Regions from separate parts of the Pseudoalteromonas sp. A22 genome, predicted to be linked through region 1. Evidence: predicted binding sites of a transcription regulator. Region 1 holds the regulator's gene; the other holds the start of a gene.
What was found. The regulator LexA, encoded in region 1, represses DNA repair genes until DNA is damaged. The targets are predictions, from matches to a motif close to TACTGTATNNNNATACAGTA.

Region 1 (16,070 bases):
ATTTTGCTGCGTCATTTCATCCATTTGTGACACTGCTTTATTAACCTGCTCAATACCTGAACTCTGCTCAATAGAAGCTTCGGCAATGTCGGAAATCATGTTCGTTACTCGCTTAACTGACTCAACTATTTCTTTTAGTGTTTCACCAGATTCATTAACCAGTAACGTGCCATCTTCGACTTTACTTACACTATCTCTGATTAGATCTTTAATCTCTTTCGCTGCTGCTGCAGAACGCTGAGCGAGATTGCGCACTTCACCAGCAACCACAGCAAAGCCTCGACCTTGCTCTCCGGCCCGAGCAGCTTCAACGGCTGCGTTTAATGCCAAAAGGTTTGTCTGGAAAGCGATTTCATCAATAACACCTATAATGTCAGCAATTTTCTTACTTGAATCATTAATTTCAGACATGCTTTCAACTGCGCGTGTGACTACTTCGCCGCCTTTGGTCGCCTTGTCACAAGTATCTTCGGCCAACTCATTAGCTACTTTCGCGTTATCTGCATTTTGTCTAACTGTGCTCGTCATTTCTTCCATGCTAGAAGCAGTTTCTTCTAGTGAGGAGGCTTGCTCTTCGGTTCGCTGACTCAAATCCGCGTTACCCTGGGAAATTTCATCAGCACCACTGGCAACTAAATTTGCAGAAGTACGGATCCGACCTAACACCTCAGTTAACTTCTCAGCTGTAGTATTTGCGTCTTTTTTCAGCTTTTCATAAGCCCCACGATAATCGCCTTCAATACGTCTGGTTAAATTACCAGTTGCTAAGGCGTCTAACATGTCCCCCATATCTGTAACCGTTTCATCAACTGTAGACACTAAACTATTTAACCCTTTGGTTAGTCGTAAGTAGAAGCCATCTTTCCCATCTTCTGATAAACGAACACTAAGATTACCGGCATTAGCCGACTGAACTAGGCCATTCACCTCTTTCTCGATCGTGACTTCTTTGGTTCTATCTTCCCATTCGACAACAGTGCCCACGCGTTCGTTATTACCATCAAATATCGGATTCGCGACTAGGCCAAAGGTTCTTCCGCCGACAACAATTTCCGTTTTATACTCGGTTTCAAGCCGAGAGAGCATACTGCGTTGGTGACTTGGGTTACGGTGGAATACATCAATATTCGCCCCCAAAAGATGGTTACTATCAAAATTAGGCAGGTCACGCCTTAAATCACTCTCAGCATTTCTCATCATATCTTTCACTGCACGATTCAAGTAAACGATCTCAAACTGCTCATTTGCTATCATCGTATTCGTTGAAACGTTGTCTAATGCTCTTCGGACGCGCAAGTTTTCAGCTGCGGCAGTTTTTTCTTCCTCTTCACGAACTAAACGCTCTGTTTTGTCGTCCCACTCAACGACAGTACCAATCCGCTTTTTCTCATCATCAAACACAGGGGTCGCAATTAAACCAAAGGTGAAGCCAGCGACTTTGATATCTGTGCTGTATACATCGCTCAGTTTCTCAAGCAGGTTTCTTTGATGGCTGGGGTTTGCATGAAATACATCAATACATTGCCCTACAAGTGTATCCACATCAAAGTTCGGTAATGATTTTCTAAGCTGCGTTTGATTGTCTCTCAGCATTCGCACAACCGAATCATTAACATAAATAATATTCAACCCTTCGTCCGCTAGCATTACGTTTGCCTGACAAACGTCCAGCGCGCTCGATATACGAGCATTGTGGCTCGCCAAATCCGCCTGCTTTTTCTCTAACGCTAATTCTCTTGTAAGGTCTTTCCACTCAACTAAAGTCGCGATCCTTTGTCCTTCATCATCGAAAACAGGCGTGGCAATAAGATCAAAGGTCAAACCTGCCACTTTGATTTGTGTGACATATGGACGGGTCAAATTAGCGAGTATGCCTCTCTGATGGCTAGGGTTTTTATGGAACGTATCAATGTTGGCACCAATCAAGCTATCAACATTAAAACCAGGTAACTCTTGCTGTAACTTAGCCTGATTTTTACGCAGCATACTGGTTACTGAATCGTTCAAATACACAATGTTGAGAGAGGCATCTGCAAGCATAACATTGGCCTGACAGACCTTTAAAGCTAGCAACAAACTATGGCTATGGTCTTGACCATCTACTGCGTCACCATTTAATAAATTAGCAACCGCTTTGTATAAAGATGATTGGCGTGATGCATTACTCGCATTGAGTAAGCTAACATCTTTACTCTCTATCGCGGGAACAATTTCCTCAACATCCTGTAACTTAGAAAGCAGAATGTTTGCGCTTTGCTTAAGTAGTAAAATTGCCAGCACCACACTGACAGCTGCTATAACCATCGCCACATAGGCTTGTGTAGACATATTAATATTCAACATTTGAACACTAATTGCCAAGCCCACAAATATTATGGCACCCGCAATCAGAACTCTATTGTTGAGTTGACTTGCTAATGCTTGATCGCTCATGTTATCCCCCGACAACCAATTGCTCATTCTGCTTTACTTCAAGATCTAATATCTTCTTCAAATTTAAAAGTACGACCATTTTTTCACCAACATTTACAAGTCCTTGTACAAATTGACTATTTTCCGAGTCTTGAAAATCTGGAACATCCTTCGCTGTTTCTTCGTTGATGCTGTATACGTCAGACACCGCATCAACAACTAACCCCATAATTTTTGTTGCCTCTTTTATTACAACGGAGACAACGATAACCACGGTTAGCGCTCCATATTCGATTTGTGGTAAGCCGAATCGAACCCTTAAATCTATGATTGGCACTATCGTGCCACGTAAATTAATCGCACCGTTTACATACATAGGAGCATTTGGAATTGCAGTGACTTCTTCCCACCCTCTTATTTCCTGTACGGCCAGAATATCCATGCCATACTCTTCGCCCGCCATCATAAAGGTGAGAAATTGTGTATCGTCATCTCTGTCTGCAAGCATGACTTGTTCATTAATCGAGGCTTTTTCAGTGATCATGACACCACCTCATCTAACTCTTGTTCTACTAATAACTCTTGAGTTCCTGGACGCTTTAAGCCACTCAGTTTGATAAGACCACTAATATCGACAATTAAAGAGACTCTGCCATCACCTAAAATTGTCGCCCCTGAGATCCCATTTACTTTCTGATAATTCGCTTCAAGACTTTTAATAACGACCTGTTGTTGCGCCAGTAAATCATCCACCAACAATCCCACTTTGTGATTATCACTCTCTACAACTACTAACAGTGTTTTATCCAACTCTTCTATTGCACCACCATGGTTAAATAGTTGATATAGCCTTAGTATTGGTATGTATTCATCTCGTAACCGAAGCACCTCTAAGCCATTACCTACTTTGCTCACTTTTTTAATATCTATTTGTAAAGACTCAACAATAGAAATAAGTGGAATGATGTAGGTATGCTTTGCAACTTTAACCAGTTGACCATCAAGAATGGCCAGCGTTAATGGCAACCTAATTGTAAACGTTGAGCCAACCCCTTTTGCAGAAGTCACTTCAACGCTGCCGTTTAATGCTTGAATATTTCGTCGAACAACATCCATACCCACGCCGCGACCAGAGATATCACTCACTTCATCGGCTGTTGAAAATCCAGGCCTAAAAATAAGTTCATTAACCTCTTCAATAGTCAGCTCATCAGTTGCTTGAATAAGGCCATTGGCAATCGCTTTACTTTTTATTTTTTCGGTATTCAAGCCTCTGCCATCATCCATGATTTCAATCACAATATTTCCACCTTGGTGGAAAGCATTCAGTGTCACCGTACCCACGGGATCTTTTCCGGCTTTAATTCTGTCTTCCGGTGTTTCTAAGCCATGATCCAAAGAGTTTCTTACTAAATGAACCATAGGATCGGAAATCTTTTCCATCACGGTTTTATCTAATTCTGTTTGCTCTCCTAGCAGCTTTAGTTCAACCTGTTTATTCAACTTCTGTGACGTATCTCTTACTAAGCGAGGAAATCGGCTGAAGACAAAACTAATAGGTAACATCCTGATTCGCATTACATTTTCTTGCAAATCTCGCGTATTATGGGCTAATTGAGCGAGGCCTTCTTGCATCGCAGCAAGTGTATTTTCGGTCGGTTCTTGCTCGCCTAATTGAGTCAACATAGCTTGGGTAATAACCAACTCCCCTACCATATTGATAAGCGAATCTACTTTATCAATCCCAACACGGATCGAAGTCGACTCTGCTGATTTCTTACTAGCCTCAGGCTTAGCCTTTGTCGCTGTCGCTGAGGGTGTTTTTGGTACATCAATATTTTGAGTGTCGTTGCTCGACGTTTCTTTCTTCTCACTCTCTGGTTCTGGCGTTGTGGAGACACTCACATCATCTTCAAATAAACCACCACATAAGGTAATAGAAATTTCAGCATCATCCTCAACCCACTCAAATACTTCTTTAATCGCCGACTCTGGATGACTGGTTGTTAAGTATAACCGCCAACTGAGGTAGCAATCCTCTGGATTGAAGTCATCAATTTCAGGTATTGCATCACAAAACGCATGAGTTTCTAAATCCCCCAATTCCGATAGCTCACTTAACATATAGAGCGGTTCGTTACCGGTTTTAAACAAGTGGGGGAGCGGTTTAAAGTCTATTTGATAGGTTTGAGATTCTTGCCCTTGAGGTATGCTATCGGCAGTATCTGAGCTAACACTCTCTTTACCACCTAAAATCTCTTCAAATTTAACTTTCAACTCATTCGCATTGGAAAGATCTGGCTCTTCTTCGGCTTGTAATGCGGTTAGTAAGGCCCTTAAACAATCAACAGATTGGAGCAGCAAATTGACATGTTCAGCGGTCAACTGTCGACGCCCATCCCTGATCTGATCGAGTAAGGTTTCCAACACATGCGTGAAGTTAGCGACAGAAGTAAAACCAAATGTTCCACTGCCACCTTTGATGCTGTGTGCTGCGCGAAATATAGTATTGATCGTTTCTGAGTCTTCATGGCCTGGCTGTAAATTCAGCAGCTCAGCTTCCATGATGTCTAGACCTTCAAAGCTCTCTTCAAAAAAGACATCAAAAAATTGGCTTAAATCAATACTCATATCGACGCCTCTCTGTATCTATCTTATGACTTTTTTCAATACCGCTAGCAATTGTTCAGGGTTGAATGGTTTCACTATCCAACCAGTTGCTCCCGCCGCTTTACCTTCTGTTTTTTTATCCAATCCAGACTCGGTGGTCAGCATTAGTAAAGGGGTGAACTTATAGTTGGGTAGGCTACGCAGCTCCTTAATAAGTGTGATCCCATCCATTACAGGCATGTTTACATCAGAGATCACGGCATCGAACCCTTGTTGCTTGGCAATAGATAGTGCTTCACTGCCATCTTTGGCTTCCGTGACATCAAAACCTGCTTTTTTCAAAGTAAAGCCAACCATTTGGCGCATTGACGCCGAATCATCCACAGCTAAAATCTTTTTCATATTCACCTCTTAATTTTCAATACTATGGAATAAATAATGGGTTAATCCCAACTCATTTACCGCCTGCGCTAAAGCGTCACTTTCACCATGCCATACAATTTTATGTTCTAACGAGAGCAAGTGTTTTTGCACGGCACAGAGCAGTTGTATAGATGCTGTGTCGGCTCTTTGCACTTCACTAATATCAATCGTGATGTCTGATGTTTCCATAGAGTCCTGGAAAATCTGATGGTACAGGCTTTCCACATGGTTAATCGCCATTTCAGGTGGAAGTTTCAACATGAGCTGAAGACTATCCTTGTAAAAATGAGTAATAAAATTAGCTTAGACCGTGATGGTAAAAATGCCACAAAGATTGATTAAAAATCCGCAAATAATTAAAGCGTTAGAGGTAAGATAGTACAACGACACTGGGGTCGACCAGTGTCGATATAAGACTAATTGATGATCTTCTCTAGGTCAGCGAGAAGTAGTTTGTCATCGATTGTAGGGACAGCTCCAGCTGTATGTGTAGGTTTGAAAATAGCCTCAAGCTGACCTTTTGGGTTAATTAATGCTACAGACGCACTATGATCAACATAATACTCTTCTGTCTGTTCCTGATTTATTGCGTAGATTAAACCGAGATCTCTCACAAAAGGAAATAAAGCCGAATGCTCGGCAGATACCGCTTTAAAATCAGGATCAAAGTGCTTGATGTAGGCCAAACGCTTCTCTTCAGTATCTCGGTTAGGATCGACCGATACAAACCATACTTGTAAGTCACCTTTGCTTTTTACGGATTGATATACGTGAGTTAATTTCAACAACGTCATTGGACACACGTCGGGACAGCTGGTGTAACCCAAAAACAGCAAATTCCATTTACCGGTAAAGTCTTGGTTTGAGACAACCTCACCGTATTGATCCCTTAATTCAAACGCATTCACGTCCTTAGGCTTTGGATACCAAACCACTTTTTCAGAGACATCTGGTGCAGGCCCACAACCAAACAGAATTAACATAGAGATAATTAAGATAAATTTTTTCATATAAATGCTTTATCCACAAAGAGTGCAATGAACACTATCAAAAGATGCCAGATAGAGAAATAAAATACCCTCATAGCATACTCTAAACTATTTGTTCTCATAAGCTTGGTGGCTTTGTAAATAAAAGCGACATTTGCCATGCCAGAGACCAACAAATAGATCCAACCAGACATTCCCACTAGGTAAGGTAGCAAACAGACTAAAGTTAAAATGATGGTATAAAATAGCACACAGAGTTTTGTAAATTCGTTTCCATGCGTTACTGGTAACATGGGGACTTCGGCTTTTTCGTAGTCTCGTTTACGAGCAATAGCTAATGCCCAAAAGTGGGGAGGTGTCCAAGCAAAAATGATCATTACTAACAACCAAGGTCCTGCACCAAGCTGACCAGTCTCACTGACCCAACCTAGCAAGGGTGGCATCGCTCCTGCTAACCCCCCAATTACTATGTTTTGAGGTGTTGCGCGCTTTAACAATAACGTATAAACCACGGCATAACCGAATAGCGCGGCTAAGGTAAGTAGCGCACATAACTGATTGGCGAAAATAGTTAATAGAGCATACCCAGAAATAGCGAGGCCCGTCGCAAAGATTAACGCTGATGATACAGAAACAGAGTCTGTCGCTAACGGTCGGTTTCGTGTTCGCGCCATCTTTTTATCTATTTCTCTATCCACGATATGATTTACAGCTGCTGCACTACTTGAAAGTAAACCAATGCCAAACAAACTCATTAATTGTGCCAATAATGTTTTATCACTTTGTGGTGCTAACATCATCCCGACCCAAGCAGTAATAACCAACATACATACCACTTTGAACTTACACATGCCAAAGTAGGCTTTGAATAAAGTAGTTGCTTTTTGAAGCTCTGAAAAACTAGTTAATTGAAGCATATTTTACTCCTACTTTTTGCGTCAGGCTGATAAAGAAACACAATTTCACCATTGCTAATAACACCATTGCTGCCATGAAGTTATGGAATAAGGTTAACAACAGAGGAAATTGGAAGTGTACGATTGCCCCCCCACCAAAACCTGTATCGCAACCAAAGTTAACACAACAAGTGCTGAGCGTCGGAGTAAGCGGTTTTGACCAGCTCTAAGGAGTGGCCAACATGCAGCAAGTAGCGTTAAAACGGTAATAACTGCCCATATCCGATGGATAAAGTGAATAGATACTCTAGATTCGAATGGCAAAACACCAAACTCATAAGTCGCTGAAGCTTCAGGAAGTGTGAATAAACTCTGCCAAGAGAAAAGTTGAAGATTGTCACATAGCGGCAACCCTGTACAATGTGGAGCAGCATAATTGGCTGCAAGCCATCCACCTAGCGCAATTTGTATAATCAACACACCAAGAGCCACATAACATAAACGACAGGTAAGGCTAGTTACACTAGCAGTAATAGTGGTGTATTTCAGCCTTAAAACCAATAACACCAGCAATGCAAGAATACTAAACCCACCTAGTAAATGACCCATCACAATGACTGGCTGTAAATTCATCGTCACGGTCCACATCCCAAGTGCCCCTTGAAATAACACAAGCAATAGCAGTAAGTAGTAGTGACGATTAGGGCTTTTTGTTTTTTGCTTCTTGAACAGCCTTATGCATGCAAGTGCCAAAATAAGTAACCCGAGGAAACTGGCAAAATAGCGATGGATCATTTCAATCCATGCTTTTTCTGCTTCTATTTCTAAATGTGGAAAACTGTCTTTAGCCGCAGATAGTTCATGAGTCTCATTTGGTACTGTTAAAAAGCCGTAACACCCAGGCCAATCTGGACATCCAAGTCCCGCATCACTTAAACGTGTGAAGGCGCCAAGTGTCACTACCGTTATTGCGACGAAACAGGCAAATATTGCGATTTTTATTCTTACCTTGGACATATTTACCTCCTAACTTGAACGAGAGTAGTTCAATAATTTCTTCAGATCACTCAGTAGCCCTTTTTGTACATTTCGCATTTCTTCTAAGCTTGCTACTGGTGCATACTTAAGTACAAATAACCCCTTTTTATCAACCAGGTAGAGATAGTTGTCATCTAACTGGTTGAGGTATATCGGCAAAGAAGTAGCGTACTCAATACCTTTTTCATTTCGCTCTTGTAATACCACGAGCGATACTTTCTGCTGGTTTTTCCCCAGCGCTAAATACAAATTAGGTAAGCTATCTAGTAGTAAAGAACATTGCTTATTACACTGCTTTGGTCGCTGATAAACGATACTCCACTCAGTATCTAAAACCAGCTCTGATTGGCGAACCTCCTGACTTAAAAATTCACCGTGATTAGTCGTGCTATGTGGTATCCAGCCGACCTTCAAGGCAACAAATGCCAATAGTAAGGGGAATATAAACAGCCCTATAAACCATGCCGCGCTTTTAGACATCTTTATTCTCCTTTTTTGAAAGTTTCCAGCCAATCACTACCGCGGCCAAGGCAATAAGCAACCACTGTAAAGCATAAGCTTCATGTTTTTGCGGTGACATTACGACCGGTTGATAATGGGGCTCAGTCCCTGCAAATCTGTTTTTAGTCATGTAGGCAATTAGAGGTAAAAGAGGTTTACCTGACTCCGCAGATAAGTAATCAACATCAATATACTGAATCACAGATTGTTTTGTTGCCTCCTCAGCCGCAGACTTAGCTAAGGTGAACCGCTTACTAGCACTAGATTTGATATAGACAGGTAGAGAAACGGTGTCACTTGGAAGAGAAAAAACGGTAGGCACGCGACTAGCCTGCTGTGGCACAAAACCTAAATTAACAGCTAGATACTCATCAGTTTCGGAAATTTTTATAATACCAATTACATCAAAACCGACTCGGCCTTTCACGACTTGATTATCTAGATACCAAACCGCATCGCCTACAAAATTCCCTGTAATCGACACTTCAGCATTAACATATTGCGTGAGCGGCTGGGATGTTGCTGGCTGCTCATTAGCTAAGCCTAGCGATTTTTCAATCTCAACTTTATGCTGCAACACATGTTTTTGCTGCGCTCTTTGCCACTGCCAATAAGAGAGCGAGCCACATAAAAGAACAACGATTAATGCTGCCAATATGGGGGGTTTTGATCTACCTTTAAAAAGTGCACCTAAATCCATCGGACACCCCTTATGATTAAAATTATTATTGTTGTACTGCTACTACTCGTTTTTCTAAATCTATTTAGAGCTATGCTAGTCATGCTCAAGTCAGAGCAACAAGAGTCGATGGCGAGGCTATTGCAACAAAGAGTTTATGCATCAATAGCTGTCGTACTTCTAATCTGTCTTGCTGCTCAATTTGGCTTTATAAAACTACACTCTTCACCCGTTGTTACAACACATAAACAAATACAAACAGGCACAACCAAACAACATCAACAAAATGCCAATACCAAGCCCCAGCTTGAAAAGCAAAGTGATTCTTAGCGGTAAAGTGACCCTTCAACACCCTGATCCATATAACGAAAAGAATAACCGCACCAAGTGTGACATGGAAGCCATGAAATCCTGTCAGTAAAAAGAATGTATTACCGTAAACCCCCGACTGGAGAGTTAGCCCCAGATCTTGATAAGCGTGAATATACTCTTCCACTTGCAAGGTTAAGAATGCGACGCCAAGTAGTACTGTTAATCCTAAGAATGCCTTCACTTTCGCCCTTTGCTCTTTTTCTAAAGCTACGTGGGCAAAGCTAAGCGTTACTGATGATGCTAATAGAATAATCGTATTGATCAGCGGAAGTCCCTGCCAACCCATAGCTTGAGTGACAGTTCCATCTGGAGTTGTGAGCAATGGCCATACAGCTTCAAATTGAGGCCATAAAACCTCGTTGGTGCTGGCGTTATTACTTGCACCGCCTAACCACGGCACAGCTATCATTCGTGCATAAAAAAGTGCACCAAAAAAAGCAGCAAAAAACATAACTTCGGAAAAGATAAACCATCCCATTCCTTGCTTGAACGAACGATCCATTTGGGCAGAATATAATCCAGTTTGAGATTCTTGGATCACATTCCTGAACCAACCAAAAATCATATAGATCAGCACAGCAATACCCACGAGCAGTAGCATTACTCCACTATTACTGGTTGATTTAAGTTGAATAATCGTTAAGCCAGCGCCAACAGCGATAAAGAAAAGTGCAAAAGCCCCGACGATTGGCCATGGACTTTGCTCAGGCACATAATATTTTTCTTGTTCATGGTTCATATTTGAACTCCTCTCGAGCGGCTAGCATATTCAGTCCATCACTGTTTTGTTTGCTAACTCGCTCTGTAATATCAAACAACGTATATGAAAGCGTGAGTTCCTCAACATCACTTGGGAGCTCCGTATCTACATAGAACCTCAAGACAAACTCAACTTCTTCTTTGCCTTTCATTGGTTGCTGATCAAAACAAAAGCAGGCCATTTTGTGTAAATACTTTGCCGCTTTCCCTGGAGACACTGAAGGGATCGCTTGCAACACACGCTCACTATCACTCAAGTTTTTTGCAATGAATTTGACATCGGTTAGCTTACCGGGTTGAACTCTAACCGAGTGCTCGACTGCATCGACCTTAAATGGCGCCTGGCTTTGACTGTGCGTTGTGAAGCTCACATCTACTTGTCGACTTTGCGCAATTGACTCGCTCTGCTTTGCGATTTCCATGGATGGCTTACCATTTAGGCCTGTGACATCACAAAAAACGTCATATAGAGGAACCAGTGCAAAGGCAAAAGCAAACATACCTAGCGTCAACAAAATAAGCTTCTTAAGCAGGCGTCCATGTTGCATTACTTAATCTCCGGTGGCGTTGAAAAGGTATGATAAGGAGCCGGAGATGGTACTTGCCACTCTAATCCCTCTGCCCCATCCCATACTTTCCCAGAGGCCTGCTCTCCACCTTTTATACATTTATAAACCACTGCAACAAACAACAGTTGAGAAAGACCGAATGCAAACCCTCCGATACTAATGATCGCGTTGAAATCAGCGAACTGTAGAGCATAATCAGGGATCCGCCTTGGCATGCCAGCAAGACCAACAAAGTGCATTGGGAAGAACAGTACGTTCACACTAACCAAGGAGAGCCAAAAGTGAAATTTAGCCAATTTGATATCAAACATGTACCCTGTCCACTTTGGTAACCAATAATATGCGGCGGCCATTATTGAGAATATAGCTCCCGTAACTAACACGTAATGGAAATGCGCGACAACGAAGTAGGTATCGTGATATTGGAAATCTGCAGGCGTAATTGCTAACATCAAACCGGAAAATCCGCCAATTGTGAAAAGTACGATAAACGCAATGGCAAAAAGCATGGGCACCTCAAAACTAATAGCACCTCGCCACATTGTAGCTACCCAATTAAAAACCTTAACGCCAGTAGGCACTGATATGAGCATAGTTGCATACATAAAAAACAACTCACCAGCTAAAGGCATGCCCGTAGTAAACATATGATGAGCCCAAACGACGAACGACAACAGAGCAATTGAAGCGGTTGCATAAACCATTGATGCATAGCCAAACAGTTTCTTTCTTGAAAATGTCGGTACTATCGTAGAGATTATGCCGAAGGCAGGTAATATCATGATGTACACTTCAGGATGACCAAAGAACCAGAATATATGCTGGAACATAACAGGATCACCACCACCTGCTGCATCAAAAAAGCTCGTTCCAAAGAACTTATCAGTCAATACCATAGTCACAGCGCCAGCGAGTACGGGCATAACAGCAATCAGAAGAAATGCAGTTATCAGCCAAGTCCAGACAAATAAAGGCAACTTCATCCATGTCATACCTGGAGCTCTAAGATTGACGATGGTCACGATAACGTTGATAGCACCCATAATAGAGCTAATGCCCATTATATGGATCGCAAAAACAAAAAATGCAGTATTGTCATTGCTGTACGTTGTAGATAGTGGCGCATAAAAAGTCCAACCGAAAGCAGGCCCGCCGCCTTCCAAAAATAACGACATCAGTAAAATTGCAAATGCAAAGGGGAGTATCCAAAAACTCCAGTTATTCATTCTCGGTAACGCCATATCAGGAGCACCAATCATCATTGGGATCATCCAGTTGGCAAGACCAGTAAATGCGGGCATTACTGCGCCAAATACCATTATTAGTCCATGTACTGTCGTCATTTGATTAAAAAAATGCGGATCTACAAGCTGTAACCCAGGTTGGAAAAGCTCGGCTCGGATCACCATAGCCATAGCACCACCAATTAAAAACATGGTTAGTGAGAACAATAAATACAGAGTTCCAATGTCTTTATGATTAGTGGTAAACAGCCAGCGCTTTAAGCCTTTTGGAGCTGTATGGTGTGAATGTTCTTCTACGATGGCACTCATTACTTACCCTCCTCTAATGCATCTATCTCACGCTGTATTTGGCTTGGCTGAATAACATCGCCGGTGTCATTACCCCAACTATTTCTTTTATAGGTGATAACCCCCGCTATCTGCTTGATTGTTAATTGCTTTGCGAAAGATTGCATCGCAGTTCCTGGGCGACCTAAAAGTAGAATATCTATATGAGCTTTAATATCTCCAGTGACGACTTTACTCCCTTTCATTGCAGGGAAGACACCTGGTAGCCCAAGCCCGGTTGGTTGATGGCAAGCTGCGCAATAAGCCATGTAAGTTTGTTCACCAACCTCCATTAACTCTTCTTTCGAAAGGGTTTGTTGGGCAACTGCTTGTGACTCAGCCTCTGCTTTTGCTTTTTCAGCTTTAGCATCGTTGAGCCAACTATCAAATTTATCGGGACTTACGGCCTCGACAACGACAGGCATAAAGCCATGATCTTTGCCACATAATTCAGCACATTGGCCTCTGTAAATTCCTTCATCGTTTACCTTTGTCCATGCCTCATTTATAAAGCCTGGATTGGCATCCTTCTTCACCGCAAAATCGGGCACCCACCAAGAATGGATGACATCATCTGAGGTCATCAAAAAGCGAACTTTCCTATCGGTGGGAATAACTAAATGCTTATCAACTTCAAGCAGGTAATTTTCATTTTTTTCTTTGAGATCACTAATTTCATCTTTCGGAGTAGAGAGCAAAGAATAGAATTCAACATCATGCCCCATATACTCATAGTGCCATTTCCACTGAGAGCCTGTGACCTTAATGGTCAGATCAGCTTTACTCGTGTCTTCCATAGCAATAAGCGTTTTTGTGGCTGGTATTGCCATACCAATGAGTATCAGGAAAGGAATTGCTGTCCAAAGTATTTCCACTTTGGTGCTTTCATGAAATTGCGCTGCAACAACGCCTTTTGACTTTCTGTGTTTTATAAGCGCCCAAAACATAATCCCGAATACAATAACCCCAATGACGCAACATATTAGAAATATGGTCATGTGAAGCTCATACACTTGATGACTAATGTCTGTAACACCTTGCCTCATATTGTAAGCGCTGTTAGCAAGTGAGGGCATGGCGATTAGCACTGCGATGAATGCTACAACTAATCGACAAATTTTCATTTGACGTCTCCTTCAAGACAACTCGTGGTTGTCTTTTGTTATTATTGGATGACTGTCATATTGTCTATTTGTACATAGACTTACTGCACGACTATTAACCAATTAGTCAAAAAACAAACAAATTGCAAGATTTTCGAGAAGACCGACTTTAGAATCAAAACTGGGAACTATAGGGGGTAAAACAAAGAATGATGAAAAATAGTGTATAAAGATCAGAAAACTAAAAATATTACTAAATGATTAAAGTCACTATAATCATCCTACTTTCACATAGTTAGAAAAGTTAATTATCACTTTTTAAACAAAATATAGTTAAAGCAAGCGCAACTTTATATTTAACGCTACACTCGCTCTCATAAACTACATCCAGTCAGCACTTCGGATAACGCCGACAGCTAACCCTTCAATGGAGAAATTTTGATGCTCTAGATCCACTTCAATCGCTTTAAATTCTTCATTCTCAGCATGCAATAAAACTTTCTTCCCTTTCTTTTCAAAGCGTTTAACTGTCACGTCCTCTTCTACGCGAGCCACTATCACTTGGCCATTTTCAGCCACCTGAGTGCTGTGAACAGCTAGTAGATCACCATCCATAATGCCAATATCCTTCATGCTCATACCATTAACTCTTAAAAGGTAATCAGCATTAGGTTTAAAAAAACTCGCATCTACATTACAGTGGCTCTCTACATGTTGCTCTGCCAGAATAGGCTCACCAGCAGCAACACGGCCAATAATAGGTAAACCAAGTTGTTCGGATTCATCCTCTACAAGTCGAATCCCTCGGCTTGCGCCTGGGACCATTTCGATAACTCCCTTTTTCGCAAGCGCCTTAAGATGCTCTTCCGCTGCATTTGCACTCTTAAAACCCAAAGCATCAGCTATTTCAGCACGAGTTGGAGGCATGCCAGTATCTTTTATGAATACTTTTATTAATTCAAAGATTTGTTCTTGTCGTTTTGTTAGAGGACGCATTAACTGGTGTTCCATACAGTGGTTTATTTACTGTAAGTATATACAGCTCAAAAAAAATCGCAAATGTTTCTTTATTCGACATATTTTAAGTGTATTTGCTAATAGCATTAATTAGAGCACCATTAAACAAGAAGTGAAGTCTGTGCCTCAGAGCATAACCTACGACTCTACGCAATAAGAAATAGATTATTAAGATTTAGGGCTGATTAACCACCACCTACCATGTTGCACTATGCTGATACTGTGGTGGGAGTGGGAGCGAGTTCATCTCGCGAGGTTTTCAAATCACACATAGCAAAAAACCCGTCACATTGCTGCAACGGGTTTCTCTTATTTGGCCCTGGCGATGTTCTACTTTCACATGGGTAATCCACACTATCATCGACGCTGTTTTGTTTCACTTCTGAGTTCGGCATGGGGTCAGGTGGGTCCAAAACGCTATAGTCACCAGGAAATTCTGTTCATCAATGAAGTCTCCCTCATCAATGTAAATCCGGAAAAAGCTATTAAATTCTTTTGTCTACTTTAGTCTATTAACTTCTGTCGCTTATAAACCACTTTGGCGTTGTATGGTTAAGCCTCACGGGTAATTAGTACGAGTTAGCTTAATGCCTCACAGCACTTCCACATCTCGCCTATCAACGTTGTAGTCTTCAACGGCCCTTCAGTTGACTCTAAGTCAAAGTGAGAACTCATCTCGAGGCCTGCTTCCCGCTTAGATGCTTTCAGCGGTTATCAGTTCCGAACGTAGCTACCGGGCAATGCAATTGGCATCACAACCCGAACACCAGCGGTTCGTCCACTCCGGTCCTCTCGTACTAGGAGCAGCCCCTCTCAATTCTCAAACGCCCACGGCAGATAGGGACCGAACTGTCTCACGACGTTCTAAACCCAGCTCGCGTACCACTTTAAATGGCGAACAGCCATACCCTTGGGACCGACTTCAGCCCCAGGATGTGATGAGCCGACATCGAGGTGCCAAACACCGCCGTCGATATGAACTCTTGGGCGGTATCAGCCTGTTATCCCCGGAGTACCTTTTATCCGTTGAGCGATGGCCCTTCCATTCAGAACCACCGGATCACTATGACCTACTTTCGTACCTGCTCGACGTGTCTGTCTCGCAGTTAAGCTTGCTTCTACCATTACACT
Region 2 (16,070 bases), 1.2 Mb from region 1:
TTTAATATACACCCTGTACTGAGCGAGCAGCTGAAGTTTCAGCAAAGCACAGTTACTTGCAATAGGATTCTGATTTTTCGTATTGCTTAGATGACGCATTTTGTGGATAAAACCCAAAGTAACTCATCTTGTTCCCTGGATTACTTCCTTCAACTTGTTGTTTTGCCCGCATTATTTGCGGGCTTTTTTTTGCCTGAAATTTGGCACAAGCTCAACATTACGCTCCACGCTTTCTTTAACACTCGGTCATTTTGCGGTTTTTATTTAGTGTTTGGCTTAAAAGACGAGGCAATCTACAAATTGTTTAAGCAACATATAACCCACACAGGTAAGTTACCTCAGCAGTGATGGATCTTGCTTGAATTTAGCTGACACAAAATAATGGATTTGTGCAAACGCGATTTGCAATAAGTGAGTGTAGAAATGAAATAGCCGAGTGAATACTCGGCTATTATGAAGAATAAAGCTGTTCGTTACCCAACTTAGATCATTCTGGCTTGCTTAGCTCAAAATGCATATAGGCTTTGTCAGAGACAATACGCCCTCTTGGCGTGCGTTGAATAAAGCCTTGTTGGATCAAAAATGGTTCTATCACATCTTCGATGGTTTCTTTTTCTTCTCCAATTGCCGCAGCAAGGTTATCCAGACCAACCGGGCCACCGGTAAACTTTTCAATGATTGCTAGCAGATATTTGCGGTCCATATAATCGAAGCCACATTTATCAACATCGACCATATCCAGCGCTAAGTGCGCAATCTCTTCAGTGATAGAGCCATCGCCCTTCACTTCAGCAAAGTCTCTTACCCTGCGTAGTAAACGATTTGCTATTCGTGGTGTACCGCGCGCTCGACGCGCCACTTCAGTTGCGCCCGACTCGCTGATCTCTAGATTTAAATGATACGCTGAGCGAGTCACAATCGAAGACAAGTCCGCAACCGAGTAAAACTCCAAGCGCTGCACAATACCAAAACGGTCTCTTAATGGTGAGGTTAATGAGCCGGCACGTGTCGTTGCGCCAACCAAAGTAAAAGGCGGTAAATCCAGTTTAATCGAGCGTGCAGCTGGGCCTTCACCAATCATGATGTCTAATTGGTAGTCTTCCATAGCAGGATAGAGAATTTCTTCCACCTGAGGGCTTAAACGATGGATCTCATCAATAAATAACACATCCCCTTCTTCAAGGTTAGTGAGTAATGCGGCTAAATCCCCTGCTTTTTCAAGCACAGGTCCTGAGGTAGTTTTAATATTAACCTCAAGCTCGTTTGCGACAATGTTTGCAAGCGTGGTTTTACCTAAACCTGGCGGACCAAATATCAGCAAGTGATCTAAGGCTTCCTGTCTTGAACGTGCCGCCGCAATAAAAATTTCCATTTGCTTTTTGACATGTGGCTGACCAGTATAATCATTTAGTAATTTAGGTCTAATCGCCCTATCCACTAAATCTTCATTACCTTGGATCTCAGGTTCAATTAATCTATCTGCTTCAATCATAGTTACATCATCGATTTAAGAGCGTCTTTAATGATACTCTCGGTCGTCATGCCTTCTCTGTTTACGGCTTTTACCGCTTTTTGTGCTTGAACTTGTTTATACCCTAATGCCATTAAGGCTGCAATCGCTTCATCTGCTGGGGTATCACTTACCGTCGGATGCTCTTGCGGCGCAAGTACAGCGGCATCGCTAAACGGTGTGAGTAAGTCATTGCCAAAGTCTTTTAGCTTATCTTTCATTTCAAGCACTAGGCGCTCAGCGGTCTTTTTACCAACTCCTGGGATCTTAACCAAAGTCGTTGCATCGCCATGATTCACGCAGCTAACAAATTGCTCTGCCGACATGCCCGACAAAATCGCAAGTCCGAGTTTTGGACCGACTCCGTTCGCTTTAATTAACGTTCTAAACAATGCACGTGCGATCTTGGTATTAAAACCAAACAGTAACTGCGCATCTTCACGTACTACAAAGTGAGTAAATACTGAAACCGGCTCGCCCACGCTCGGTAATTCATAAAAACAAGTCATAGGCATTTGCACTTCATAACCTACACCTGCAACATCAATTAATATCTCTGGTGGCTGCTTTTCTAACAGTGTTCCGCTTAATTTTCCTATCATGGTTATCTCAACCTTCCTCTTACGGTTTTACGCGCTGCGCCTGCCATTTTTATTAAGTTTTGCCTTGAGTGCGCGTGACAAATCGCCACCGCCAACGCATCTGCAGCATCAGCTTGGGGTGTGCCAGGCAGCTTTAATATGCGCTTTACCATTTCCTGTACTTGGGCTTTGTCTGCACCACCGGTACCCGCAACGGCTTGTTTAACTTGCCTTGCCGAATATTCACTCACAACCACTGACTGCATGGTCGCGGCAACTATAGCCGCACCTCGCGCTTGACCAAGTTTTAAGGCTGAACTTGGATTATGCGCAACGAACACTTGCTCAATCGCAAAGTCGCTCGGCGAAAACTGCTCTATGAGCTGTGTGATCCCTTGATAGATCATTTTTAATCGAGTGGGAAAGTCATGTTCACCAACTTTAATGCAACCGCTCCCCAAATATTGGAACTTTGCACCTTGGTGAGCAATCACACCATAGCCTGTAAATCTTGACCCTGGATCAATTCCTAAAATGACAGCCAAACGCATCGTCTCTTGGTTTTTTGGTTATAATGCCAAAATACTGTATAGATTACCAGTTATAAGCTAGTTCATCTGATCAAAAAAGGCGACCTAAGTCGCCTCTTTTATATCTGGTTGACGAACTTACTCGCCTTCACCTTGCTCTACTAACTGCTTTTCTATTGAGATAGCAAGCTCTTTTAGCGCATCTGGGTTTGCAGGGCTTGGCGCATCAGTCATCAAGCACGACGCTTGCGTTGTTTTCGGGAACGCAATAACGTCACGGATGTTGTCAGTGCCACACAGTAACATCACTAAACGGTCAAGACCGAATGCCAAACCTGCGTGCGGAGGCGTGCCATACTTCAGAGCATCGAGTAAGAAACCAAACTTCTCTTGCTGCTCAGACTCTTCAATACCTAGGATCCTGAACGCCGCTTGTTGCATTTCGTTGTTGTGAATACGAACCGAACCGCCACCGACTTCGTAGCCGTTAAGTACCATATCGTATGCATCAGAAAGTGTACCTGCTGGATTTGCTTCAAGGTCCGCAGCACTTACGCCTTTAGGCGCAGTAAACGGGTGGTGTACCGCGTGTAAGTTACCTTCGTCGTCTTCTTCAAACATCGGGAAGTCAACAACCCAAAGTGGTGCCCATTTAGTTAGATCAGTGATTTCTAAATCAAGACCAATCTTCAGACGTAGCGCGCCCATGGCTTCGTTTACAGTATTACGCTTGTCTGCGCCGAATAGAATAATGTCACCTGTGTTTGCACCTGTGCGTTCAAGCAGTGCATTGATCACTTCTTCATTCAAGAACTTAGCGATTGGTGACTGTACGCCTTCGATACCCGCCTCACGGTCATTCACTTTCATCCATGCAAGGCCTTTCGCACCGTAAATACCTACAAACTTAGTGTATTCATCGATTTGCTTACGTGAAAGTTGTGCGCCACCTGGTACTGACAGTACTGCAACACGACCTTTTTCGTCGTTCGCAGGGCCGCTTAGTACTTTAAATTCAACATCTTTTACGATGTCTGCAACGTCGATAAGCTCAAGCGGGTTACGTAGGTCTGGTTTATCTGAACCATATTTGCTCATCGCTTCGCTGTATGGCATCACAGGGAACTCACCCAAATCAACGTCTAGGAAAGACTGCCACATTTCACGGATCATTTTTTCTGTCACGCCACGAACTTGATCTGAGCTCATAAATGAGGTTTCGATATCTATTTGAGTGAACTCTGGCTGGCGATCGGCACGTAAGTCTTCATCACGGAAACACTTTACGATTTGATAGTAACGGTCAAAACCAGACATCATTAGTAGCTGCTTAAATAGCTGCGGCGACTGCGGTAGCGCATAGAAACTGCCTTTGTGAACACGACTTGGTACTAGATAGTCGCGCGCGCCTTCAGGTGTTGCTTTAGTTAGTACTGGCGTTTCAATGTCTAAGAATGCATTTTCATCCAAGAAACGACGCACAAAGCTACTCGCTTTAGCACGCATCTTAATGCGATCGCTCATTTCTAGACGGCGTAGGTCTAAATAACGGTATTTAAGACGACGCTCTTCAGAGTTTTGCTGATTGAAGTCAAGCGGTAATGGTTCTGAACGGTTGATAATGGTTAAGCCAGTACCTAAGATCTCAACTTCACCCGTTGCCATGTCTTTGTTAACTTGGCTTTCAGGACGCGCACGGACAACACCTTTGATCTGAACACAGAACTCTTGGCGCAACGTATTCGCTTTATCCATTAAGCCTTCCACTTCAGGATCGAATACCACTTGCACAAGTCCTTCTCTATCTCTTAAATCGACAAAGATTAGGCCGCCAAGGTCACGACGTTTATTGATCCAACCGCATAGTTCTACTTCTTGATCAACGTGGCTTTTGTTTAAGTTTCCGCAATATATTGAGCGCATAGTTTTCCTGTCTCTCAGTTACACCAAGCGGTAACTGGCATTAATATGAAAAATTATCGGCGATTATATAAAAATACCCGACTTGATGTCATCCTTGATCCCGTTTTGTTTCTAAATTTCGTGAACTTTATTACACTGACACCACCATTTAAACGAAACAAGCTCAATTATGTTATACCTTGGCTGCCCACAGTGGAGTTCAGCTCACTGGAAAGGACGCTTTTTTACGACTCACTGCCAAAGCAATAGAATGCTCCAAGAATATGGGCAAATATTCAACTCTGTTGAAGGCAACACCAGCTTTTATGCTGATCCCAAACCTAACACCATTGAAAAGTGGCGAAATGATGTGCCTGAGCACTTTCGTTTCACCTTTAAAATTCCTAAGCGCTTTTCCCATGAAATGGCGCTGCAAAACTGTCAGCAAGGCATAAGCCATTGGTTGCAGCTATTTGAACCTATTTTCGACAAACTGGGGATGGTGATGCTACAGCTGCCTAAAGCATGCGGTCCAGAACATTTGCCAAAAATAATCGACTTTTGTTCATTATTACCTAAAGAGCTGCAACTAGGCATCGAGGTACGTCATTTAGGGTTTTTCGACAAGTCGGATAACGAACGACGTTTTAACCAATTTTTAATGGCAAATAGTTACAACCGCATCATGATGGACACACGACCTTTATTCAGCGAACCTGCAAACACCCAAGCGATCATTGATGCTCAACAAAAAAAGCCGAGAGTGCCATTACATGTGATAGCAACTAGTAACTCACCAATGATACGTTATGTTGGTTGTTCAGACTTAGAAGCCAATCGCGCCTTTTACCGCCCTTGGCTCGCCAAGATAAATCACTGGTTGGATGAAGGGAAAACACCCTATGTGTTTTTCCATACCGCGGATAATTATGATGCCCCCATACTAGCCAAGCAATTTATAAATGACCTACAAAGGAAGGACATCACATTGGGTTTATTCCCCGCTGAACAACAACCTCAACAAAATAGTTTTTTGTGAACTTTCACAATAGCTTGCAACCAAGTGTAAAATATACTAGCTTGTTCAGTGAATAGAAACACATACAAGCAACCCTGCTTATTTACAAAAAGGAAATTATAAATGATAAAATTAAACAAAAAGAAATTAAAAGCGCTTTCAGAAAACAAGCAAACATTACCTAACAACGCTACTCGAAAAATTGCTGGTGGAATATCTGGTGATCATGTTTGTTGTTTTTCAGAAGGCTGTCAAGACCAAATTGCTGTTGCACCTGCTGGTAACTAACTCATTGCGTAATAATGCCTTCTAAAAGTGGCGCAAGCGTGTCTCTTGCGCCACTTTTAACACTCAATACGTACATTTTTCAGTTAGCTATTTAGCACGACTTGGCTCAAATTCTTCGTAGTGAGGTAAGCTCGCATCGAGACCTTCCAAATTCGCTTTGCTGGTAACAAAGTTGTGAGACATAGGTCGATATCCGAGTCTGATATACCTAATCGTAATCTGAATTTGTCTGGTAAGTCGTCATTGGAACTAAACAGAGGTGATGCACAGTGCGCACAAAAATCACGTTTACGTCCAATTTAAAATACTTCATGTTTTCAGCCTCTTTTACCACGTTCAATTCATAGGTATTTACAAATCCATTAGTCGCATATGCAGTAACGATAGGCTTACGACACAATGAACAGTGGCAGTGGATAATATCGTTAATTTTACCGATAATTTGCAGCTCAAGTTGGCCACATAAACAACCTGCCTGATACATCAAGCTCTTCTTGAAACTATTCGTGTTTGTTTTTTAATACATTATACTGCTCGACATGATTTGTTCTAGAAGTAACCACATGGGATTTCACTCGCTATTTTTTTCATTACCCAGACACCATTCAATCGTAAGTTGAACAACTTATTACCTCGGGGCAAATTAAATCGTACTCGAACGTAAGTATCCTCTCGGCCATCAATTACAAAACGAAAAAGCCTTATATGAGTTTCACCAATCAGCTAAAGCAAGCGCTTTAAGCGCTACTGGAAGTACTGGTTGTACATGAGCTTGCATATTTCAAAGAAAAGGATGTGCGACATTCCTAACAACCGACTTTTCAGCTAAATGTTGTCAACTTATGTATAACGATTGTGGGTCAACATCACTAACTGTTTAGCTCATAAGAAATAAAATCATGAACTTTCGTTTGTGTCTGAAATAAAAATAAAGATTAAATTTTTTGACCTTATACTCAACAATAAGATAACGCTATCGAGAGCTCAGCGATTAGCTGTTGTCACTATCAGAATAAAAATAAGTAAGGTACAATTTTCTTTATTCATCTTTCTAAGCTTAAAAACACAAAGAATGCCATCTTCAAAAGTAAAATTAGCTCCGTTAAAGTATCTATCGTCATACTCACTTGAAGTGCAAGATCAAGTCAGAACGATGATTGAGCAAGATACACTAGGTCAATTTTTACTTAAGAAGCACCCCAAAGTGCATGATATTAAAAACGATAAATTGCTTCGTGAATATGTCATAAATTTAAAGAACACTCACTTACGGAAGTCCTCTCCATTAAGTAAAGTTATTTACGATAAAAAAATCCATGCTGTAAATAACGCTCTGGGCTTGCATACATTTATTTCAAGAGTTCAGGGAAATAAGTTAAAGAGTAAAAATGAAATACGAATTAGTGATATTTTCAAAACAGCACCTGAGGTGTTTTTAGAGATGATTGTTGTTCATGAGTTAGCCCACATCAGAATAAAGCAACACGATAAGGCATTTTATCAATTGTGCCAGCATATGCTCCCTAACTACCATCAGCTAGAGTTTGAAATGCGTGTATACCTAACTCAACTAGAATTAAAAGGTCAAATTTACAAATAAAAATCAAATTTTGATATTTATTTGAATGAGTGTGATTACCAAGAACTAGATAAGTTTGACTGTCGCAAACTGAGGGTTATAACTACATAACGCTTATTACCTGAGCCGAATTTACGCCCAATTTAGCTCAATTTATAAACGTGATGGCTCACTTTAAAACTCTCATCCTTCATAAAGAATGCGCTACCAAACTTGACTCATCGAAGTTAAATAGCGGAGTACTCGATAGCTATTACTGAATCTCACTCTAGTACAACTGTTTAGCAAGCAGCCTTGATTCAAGCATATGGAGCCCCACTATCATCAACTTGAGCTAGAGTTACGGCTATTTATGCTGATGTGTGAAACGGAAGGCAACACCAATTACACTTAACTGAAGGGTAATTGGTGTTTTGAGAAATTAGCGTTTACAGCTTGGTGCAAAACCACCCGTACGCGCTTTGTTAGCGGTTGCTTGGGCAGTTGTCATGTTTGCTTGTAATTGCTTAATTCGATTTTCAGGCGCAGGGTGCGTCGACATAAATTCTGGTGGACGCTGTTCGCTCATTTTCGCCATATTTTGCCAAAGCGCAACCGAGCCTTCAGGATTAAAGCCAGCCTTAGCCATTAGATCTAAGCCGATAACGTCCGCTTCGCTTTCATGAGAGCGGCTAAATGGCAGTGCCACACCATACTGCGCACCAAGACCTAATCCCTGCATAATGGCATTGCGATATTCGATATTATTCATTTCAAGCACCGCCGCACCTGCTTGCAGACCAAACTGCAACACACTGTTTTGCGATACGCGCTCATTAGCGTGTTCAGCAATAACGTGCCCTACTTCATGACCCATCACCGCCGCAAGTTGATCTTGGTTTTCTGCAACTTTGAGAATCCCCGTATGAACCCCGATTTTACCGCCGGGTAGCGCAAATGCATTGGCAGAGTCATCTTCAAAGACCACAACTTCCCATTGCTGGTTTGCGTAGTTTGTTGGGAGTTGTGCTATCAAGGCATTTGCAATACACTTAACATAGCGATTGGTTTTAGCATCAGTATCGACTTTTTGCTCTTGCTTCATTTGTTCAAAGCTTGCAACACCCATTTGGTCCATTTGCTGCTCGGAATAGAGTGCTAACTGAGTGCGTCCGGTAGGCGATGTTTTGCAGCCAGCAAGCGTTGCTGCCACAGCTATCGCGAGAACCAGTTTTTTCATAACTTGTTCCTTTTCTTATTTTATAACTTAAGTTTCTCTAAGTTTACCGCAATTTCGTCACTTAACGAGACTAACTTAGTACAATATAAAAAATTTTTCATGAACTTCTGCTGATCAAAACGCCGTCTTTTCGTTGCTCTACTCTAGTGCACCGAGTTCCATCTCCATATAAAGCGTCTCTGATTGGTGTATTTATTCTGCTTAACATTAATAAGGTAACAATACCAACCTATGAAGTCATCAACACTCCCAGCAATACTCTTGCCATTACTGGCTAGTATTGTCGCGATAACGCCTTTGGCTATCGACTTGTATCTCCCCGCGATGCTTGCGATTGCAGACAGCTTGAATAGCCCGCTTGAGCAAGTACAGGTTTCTCTTAGTAGCTATTTAGCAGGTTATGCTGTCGGCATGATGGTGTTTGGCCCCCTTGCAGATAGATTCTCAAGACAGACGTTAGCTATTTGGGGCTTGGTCGGCTTTACCGCATCGTCAATTGGGCTTGCGCTAACGAATGACATAGATATGTTTTGCTTCTTACGGGTCGTTCAAGCATTTTGTGGTGCCGCAGCAACAGTCGTTGTACCAGGCGTGATCCGCTATTATTACAAAGAGCATACAGCCAAAGGGATGTCTTATGTTTCAATGATCATGATGATCGCGCCACTAATTGCTCCCTCACTTGGTGCGCTGATCTTGTTGTACTTTGATTGGCACGCCATTTTTTGGTTTTTAGCGGTTTATGCTGTACTCGTTATCATCGCATTACAGTTTTTCTGTATTGCAATTCCGACCAAAGCCGATGTACCGCTTAGCTTATCGTTTTTCTTAAAAAGCTATCGTATTGTGTTAACACAAAAGAAGGCCCGCTACGATATTCTTTCTTCGATGCTGGCATCATTCGCATTCTTTTGTTTTTTAACCTCAGTTTCATTTATTTATCTTGAGTATTATGGCGTGTCGGAGCAGCTGTTTGGAGTGTTATTCGCCATGAATGTGATTGCATTGATGCTCGGTAACTTTGCCAACACGCGTTTAGTGCCAAGGCTTGGTTCTAGGAGAATGCTCAATATCGGTCTTGCGATTGGTGTCGTCTGCTCCACGATCTTAGTCATACTCAGTAGCCAATCAGTCTCGGTTTGGGTGCTAGCTTCTGCCATTGCACCTTTGATGATGAGTTTGGGGATCATTGCCAGCAACGCTGATGCACTGATATTACTGAGTTTTGAACATCAAACCGGTACCGCTACCGCGGTGATAGGCACGCTACGATTTGGTAGTGGCGCTTTGGTCGGCCCTTTACTTGCACTCGCGGTTCCTGAGTCACCTTTGCCATTCTCAAGCTTTATGTTCGCTGCCATTGTGCTGACTATCGTCTGCCAATTGTTAAACAGGCGTTTTGAGAAAAGTGTCAACGCTACAGAAATCAAAAAATAATACACAAAAAGCCCCGACTTGCGGGGCTTTTCTCTAAAATTGTTATTAGATCAGGTTAATTTAGTTCTTTATCTTTCCAGAACTTGGTACCTTTTACTGTTGCTTGCAGTGCCAAACCACTTTCAGTAAAGGTGTACACTGTAACATCGCCATAATAGGCTTCGCCTTCTACCGACGCACCTTTTTTAGCCGCTTTCGCTGCAGCATCTGCATTTCCGCCAAACGTCCAGCCTGAAGTAACAAACTTATTCATTGCTTCAGGAGTATGGAATACCATCACAATACGATAATCTTTTACACCTAGACCAAGGCCTACACCACCTTCAGCCATGTTCATATAAGTGTTACTTCCTACCGCTTTATCGTGTACGACACCGTAACCTGTTCCAGCTGCAACAAATAGCAGATTAATATTGGCATTAGAAAAAACAGCATAGCCCGGCGCTGCCGCAATTTGCGAACGCGTATCTGGCTTTTTGCTGTAAAGCTGAGTAAGTACATCGTTTTTCATATCTAGGATGGCACGTTGCTTTTCAACCTTGTCACCATCGCCCATTGAAGCACATGCACTAAGCATGACGGCCAAAAAGCCAGCCATTAAATGTTTAACGTTTACCATAGGTTTTTCCTTTCCTGCATTAATTGTGAAAATAACACTACCTATCATAGACGCTTAGTTTGAATGCTGGATTAATTTAGAGGTATGTTTCGAGTCTTGCCAAACCAGCGGCAAAGTTGCGCTTACCCGTACCTAAACGGAAGTGGCACTCACTCTCCAATAGAAATAACTTTGCGGGTAACAATAGCGTGTTCGAGGTCTCTGCAAATTGACGTGACCACTTTTCAGGATCCTTTACTGAATTAATCTTCAGCAATGACAACACACCGCCATGCGGCTCAACCCAAGTTACTTTTTGCGAGTATAAACTGACAAATTCACGCATCAATTGGACGTTGTTTGCAATGATTTTCGCATTATACGCTAAGATAGTTTCACTATGCAGTAATGCGGTCGTCGCCAATAAATCATCCACTTTACTGCCACAAATGCTTAAGTAGCTTTTACCAGCCAACAGCGCATCCGCTAGTGCTTTCGAACCGCAAATTGCCCACCCTACTCGGACGCCAGGCAAGCCCATGCTTTTGGATAATACACCTAACGTAATCGACCGCGGATAAGCCGAAAAGCGCCCACTTACTGCGCGGTCATCGCCATGCCTCTGTGCTGATACTTCATCACTTAAAATGTAAGCACCACACTGCTCTGCTAGCTGCTGTATTTGTCCAACTTCTTTGTCAGTCAAGCCTGTGCCCGTTGGATTATGAGGGGCATTGACGATAATGAGTTTGGTTTTTGTCGTCACTGCGTTTTTGAGTCTTTCTATATCAACCTGCCAGTTGTCCTCTTCTCGCAATGGCACCGTGTTGACGATAGCGCCAAACTGTTTGGGGAGTTTTGCAAGCGATGGGTAACTTGGCGTACAGACCACCACCTCATCTTGTGGGTCTAGTAATTGCGCCATCGTAGTGAAAATAGCTTCTTGAGCACCGCTAAACGTCACAATTTGATTAAGATCCACACATGCAGTCGTCGGCAGATGATAAGCTTTAATCGCCGCTTTTAGCCTTTCACTGCCCGCAATCGGGTTATAACCCAGTTCAATATCTGGCATTTTGCCGCCACCAAGTTCAATAAGTTCACCAAGCGTGACGCCTTGAGCGCAGGAATCACTCAAGTTGATATCGATGGGAGCAGCCAAGCTTTGACTAAACTTAATGTGATCGGGTAATACTAATTCCATTCTTTAACCTAAAAAAATCATGCCAGCACTTTGGCTGGCATGGGTATCAACGACTATTTAAGACGCCAAAGCGTAAGTTGGCATCGCTCTAGTTCAACTTTACGTGCGTTTTTGCTTATGGCGGACATTACTTCATCTTCAGCCAATAGTTCAAAATCTCGTCCCAGTAAAATTTCTAAACCATCACGGCCCGTGACATTCTCACCACTGACCTTATAACCGCCCAACCAGTTTTGTGCTTGGGTTAGCGCCTTGTCCCACTGATAGGCTGAGCTTATCGCAAGGATCCCGCCTGCATTCAAGCGCGATTTAATTTGGTTTAAAAAGGTTTTTGGTGAATATAAGTATTCCACAACACGATGACACAAGATTAAGTCATACTCGGCGAATTGTGGTTTAAGGTTATGCCCATCCCCTTGGCAAAAATGAATACGCTCACTGAGTTCATTAAATCCCAATTGCGAAGTAGACACTTCGTGGAAGTCCACGATTTCACCTTCAATCTCGGTAGCAAAGCGTACCGGCGTGCCTTCTTTTAAGGCCAACGCGTGTTGAATATTGCGCGCAGTAAAATCAATGCCATCTACTTGAGCAAAGTGTTTCGCTAATTCAAAACTTGCACGACCGACCGAGCACCCCAAGTCCAGCGCTTTATCTGTATTACCTTGATAATGCACCATTAGCTGTGAAACAACACTTTGCAATGGGTTGCCAAAATGCATAACAGGCTTGCCGTAGTGGCTATGTAGCGCATTGGCGACGTCCGCATCCATTTCACACAAGTTGACCTTTTGCACTGGCACTTGTGGGCTCTCACTTTCGATGTATCTGAATCCGGCATGTTGGAAGAAGTGGCGTCTAAAGGCATAACGAGAATCTCGCACGGCTTCGTTGCCTGTAGAAATCCAAGAACCACCTTTTATCAGATTGTGTTTACCGTCAAAAGTGGGTGTCGAGAAATCATCGTATAAAGGGTGCACTTTAAAGCCGCTATATGCGTCAATCGGACTTTCCGTCCATTGCCAAACATTGCCGATGATGTCGAATAAGCCTTCAGTTTCAAAACGGTTAACCGGACAGCTTGAAGCACATACCTCAAGGTTAATGTTTCCTGGCGCTTCACTCCATGTCGGCAGATCAACATCGAGCTTATCGCGTAGTACTTGCCACTCTGCTTCTGTTGGTAAGCGTACAAAGAGCTCACTTTGCTCAGACTTCCAATTACAAAAAGCCTTAGCTTCGAGGTAATTAACCTCAACTGGCCAATTGAGTGGTAATGGAATTTCCTCGGCTAAGTTTCGCTGCCAAAAGCCTGTGTCTTTTTTTACCCAAAAGCGCGGCATGGTTGATTTAGTTGAAGCCAGCCAAGCTTGACCTTCAGCCGTCCAAAACTCAGGCTGATTGTAGCCACCAGCTTCGACAAAGGTTAAAAACTCTTGGTTTGAGACCACATATTTACTGGCCTTGAATGGCGCCACTTTGACGTCTTGTACACCATATTCGTTATCCCAGCCGTAGGTTTGATTTGATTCAGGTTTACCGAGGCGAACATTACAACCGCTTACTGAGATTAGGTTGTTGTCAGGTGTATCACCGTACTCATCACACGCTTCCCAACCGGGTTGTAAAGTCAAGTCAGCCAGCGGCAGCATCCGCATTATTACAGAAGAGGTTTCTAGGTGGATACGTTCGTGTTCAATACCCATTAGGACAACCCACGCAAGGCTATCTTGAGTGATTGGTAGGGTAATATCCATCTCATCGATTAACCCGTTAATAAGCGCATTCACTTGTTGGCGATAAGCACGCACTTCTGGCACTGTTGGCCAATCGTAATTATTGCTATCAAGGTCGTCCCAAGACATTTCATCTACACCGACAGCGCAGGTAGATTCAATATGAGGATTAACGCGTTGAGTGATGTATTTCCCTAACATCAACTTATTAACGTAAAAACAAGCTGTATGACCGAAATAGAAAATGAGAGGATGCCGTAACCGCTCAGCCTTCACAAAATAGGCGTCGTCATTGTTGATATTGCTAAATAATGATTCGTACTGCTGCCAGCTATTGTTGAAGTATGCTTTGATCTTAGCGCGCTTTTTCTCTACATCGCCACCCGAAAGCCAGATTGGCTTTAATGTATTTGGTCTTTCCATACAATTATCTTCTTTAAACTTGCTACTTCGATACATACACCATTTCAATGCATGCAGCTTTTAAACTTTGCTCACTTTGCCACTTAATACCAATGGCATCTTGCTGTATACGTTTGATAATCTAGCTTAGACCACTGATATCAACTTTTTATGACCTTAACTTATTCACATTTAATTTTCACTGCCGACAGGGCGATTTTCGGAAAAAACTTCACTTGGCACATCTGGCATATGTGATAAAAATAAAAAGAGCGCAACTTAGGTCACGCTCTTTTGGCAGCGGGGCTGCATCACAATGAAATTTACGCGACAGCTGGCTCTATAGACTCAGCCGAGCTGGACTCCAATGTCAAAAACACCAACACCATGATATTGGCGATAAACCACAAGTCTTTAATCACAAATTGTCCCAAACCACCAAGCAAACTCATGTCGCTAAACGCACCGGCTGCGGTAAACAAAAAGCTTTGTGTCATAACAAATACCGCAAGACACCCAAGGCTTGCAACACCAATCAAGACTCGCTGTTTGAACCAAATGCCAATGCCGAGCAAGCCTGCCATCAACATGTCATAGGCGCCTATCACGTTTGAGGCTTCTTGCACGGTAAACAACTCATACATCCAAGACATAAACGGTGAAGTTTCCACTAGCGGCACGATTGCCTTTGCTTCAAGTTCGAGAAATTTCATTCCACCTATCCAGACTAAAACCAATGCCACGGGGAAATAGTTCGCCCATACGAGCGTTCGCGTGTTGATATGATGACGGCAGTAGAGAAATAGTGCGATGGGTACTAACGCAAAATACTTGATGATCCCTTGCCCAGAACCAATAACGGGAAAGCCGCCATGAGCTGCTATCCAGCGATTTTCGGCAAACAACGTCAACAACGTAAATAAACTAATGATGGCGATTAAGGCAAGCGGCCACGCCGCAGGAATAATCTTACATTGCTGTAAAATGACTAGACCCGCGGCGACCATTAATGCAAAGCCAAATACAATGCCAAGCGTGGCAACAGGCACCCACTCCGTTAACCCGTAAAAGCTAAAGGTACCTGAAATGGTACTTGGCCCAGCGCCAAACAAAAATGAAATGCCAAGCAGTAATAAGCTCACTGCTAACACGCCTGAAATAGAATAATCGATAGTTCTGAACGACATATCTAACCTCTTAATATGCTATTGTCTATAAGACCCGAGGTTTGAGAAAGTTCATTCAGTGTTTGTGAAGTTTATACCCATTGCAAGCTGTGTTAAGTCGTTAGGTCGACAGCCCAGTTCAACGCCAGTGCGCCGCAAAGTCAATGAGTCGCGTTAATATTGGGCTTTGAAATTTATCTTTACGCGTCACCAACCAAAACTGCCTCGGTACGGTTTTTAAACCAGAAAGCGCCTTAATTCGTTGCTGTGCTATGGCATGTTCAGCGGAGTATTGTGAGATACATGCTACACCGAGCCCTGCCGCAACACCATTTATAATCGCCTCGGTGGAGTTTAACTCAAACGCGGTTCGCCACGACGTAAGCTGCGCTGCAATGTTCGCTAAGAAAAATTCTCGACTGCCGGAGCCTTGTTCCCGCAACAACCAACGAGATTGACTTTGTATCAGCGTTTGAAAGTCAGTTACCGCAAAGTCCATTGCACTCACGATACACATTTCATCTTCAAACCAAGGCATGATGTCTAAATCTTCGCCTATCACTCGACCTTCAACAAAACCAATATCTAATTCGTAATCACGAAGCATGGCACACACCTTCGCCGTATTGGTGATAAACAACTGCTGCTGCGTATGCCCTGTTTGCTGCTGAAAAGCCGCTAACATGGGAGGCAGCAAATGATTGCCTAAAGTATCGCTGGCACCAATTTTAATTTCGCCATATAGCCTCTCGCTTTCTTTAAATAGGGACTCTAAGAAGCGACATCTATCAAGCACTTGATGCGCATGCGGTAGTAATAACTCTCCGGCAGGATTTATCATTAATCGATTATTTACACGATCGAATAATGGTTGTTCGAGGTGACGCTCTAACTCCGCCA

Region 2: a site for LexA is predicted at 2,675-2,694, ahead of ruvC (crossover junction endodeoxyribonuclease RuvC). Genes of this name have one in related genera too.

What each region holds. Positions count from the first base shown of each region.
Region 1 covers NZ_CP047238.1:3,758,688-3,774,757, forward strand. Annotated here, with positions in the region: gene GSF04_RS21885 (methyl-accepting chemotaxis protein) at 1-2,433, opposite strand, end outside; gene GSF04_RS21890 (chemotaxis protein CheW) at 2,435-2,956, opposite strand; gene GSF04_RS21895 (chemotaxis protein CheA) at 2,953-5,043, opposite strand; gene GSF04_RS21900 (response regulator) at 5,062-5,424, opposite strand; gene GSF04_RS21905 (STAS domain-containing protein) at 5,434-5,706, opposite strand; gene GSF04_RS21910 (SCO family protein) at 5,862-6,455, opposite strand; gene cyoE (heme o synthase) at 6,452-7,351, opposite strand; partial or broken gene GSF04_RS21920 (COX15/CtaA family protein) at 7,335-8,347, opposite strand; gene GSF04_RS21925 (hypothetical protein) at 8,357-8,848, opposite strand; gene GSF04_RS21930 (SURF1 family protein) at 8,841-9,569, opposite strand; gene GSF04_RS21940 (cytochrome c oxidase subunit 3) at 9,784-10,659, opposite strand; gene GSF04_RS21945 (cytochrome c oxidase assembly protein) at 10,649-11,227, opposite strand; gene ctaD (cytochrome c oxidase subunit I) at 11,227-12,801, opposite strand; gene coxB (cytochrome c oxidase subunit II) at 12,801-13,943, opposite strand; gene lexA (transcriptional repressor LexA) at 14,304-14,918, opposite strand; rRNA gene rrf (5S ribosomal RNA) at 15,257-15,370, opposite strand; rRNA gene GSF04_RS21970 (23S ribosomal RNA) at 15,488-16,070, opposite strand, start outside.
Region 2 covers NZ_CP047238.1:2,524,439-2,540,508, forward strand. Annotated here, with positions in the region: gene ruvB (Holliday junction branch migration DNA helicase RuvB) at 488-1,492, opposite strand; gene ruvA (Holliday junction branch migration protein RuvA) at 1,495-2,112, opposite strand; gene ruvC (crossover junction endodeoxyribonuclease RuvC) at 2,115-2,636, opposite strand; gene aspS (aspartate--tRNA ligase) at 2,760-4,544, opposite strand; gene GSF04_RS16115 (DUF72 domain-containing protein) at 4,795-5,562, shown strand; gene GSF04_RS16120 (hypothetical protein) at 5,665-5,829, shown strand; partial or broken gene GSF04_RS16125 (GFA family protein) at 5,917-6,313, opposite strand; gene GSF04_RS16130 (YgjP-like metallopeptidase domain-containing protein) at 6,902-7,429, shown strand; gene GSF04_RS16135 (M48 family metallopeptidase) at 7,830-8,627, opposite strand; gene GSF04_RS16140 (Bcr/CflA family multidrug efflux MFS transporter) at 8,859-10,064, shown strand; gene GSF04_RS16145 (YSC84-related protein) at 10,120-10,683, opposite strand; gene GSF04_RS16150 (aminotransferase class I/II-fold pyridoxal phosphate-dependent enzyme) at 10,760-11,866, opposite strand; gene ovoA (5-histidylcysteine sulfoxide synthase) at 11,920-14,025, opposite strand; gene GSF04_RS16160 (DUF417 family protein) at 14,328-15,191, opposite strand; gene GSF04_RS16165 (LysR family transcriptional regulator) at 15,310-16,070, opposite strand, start outside.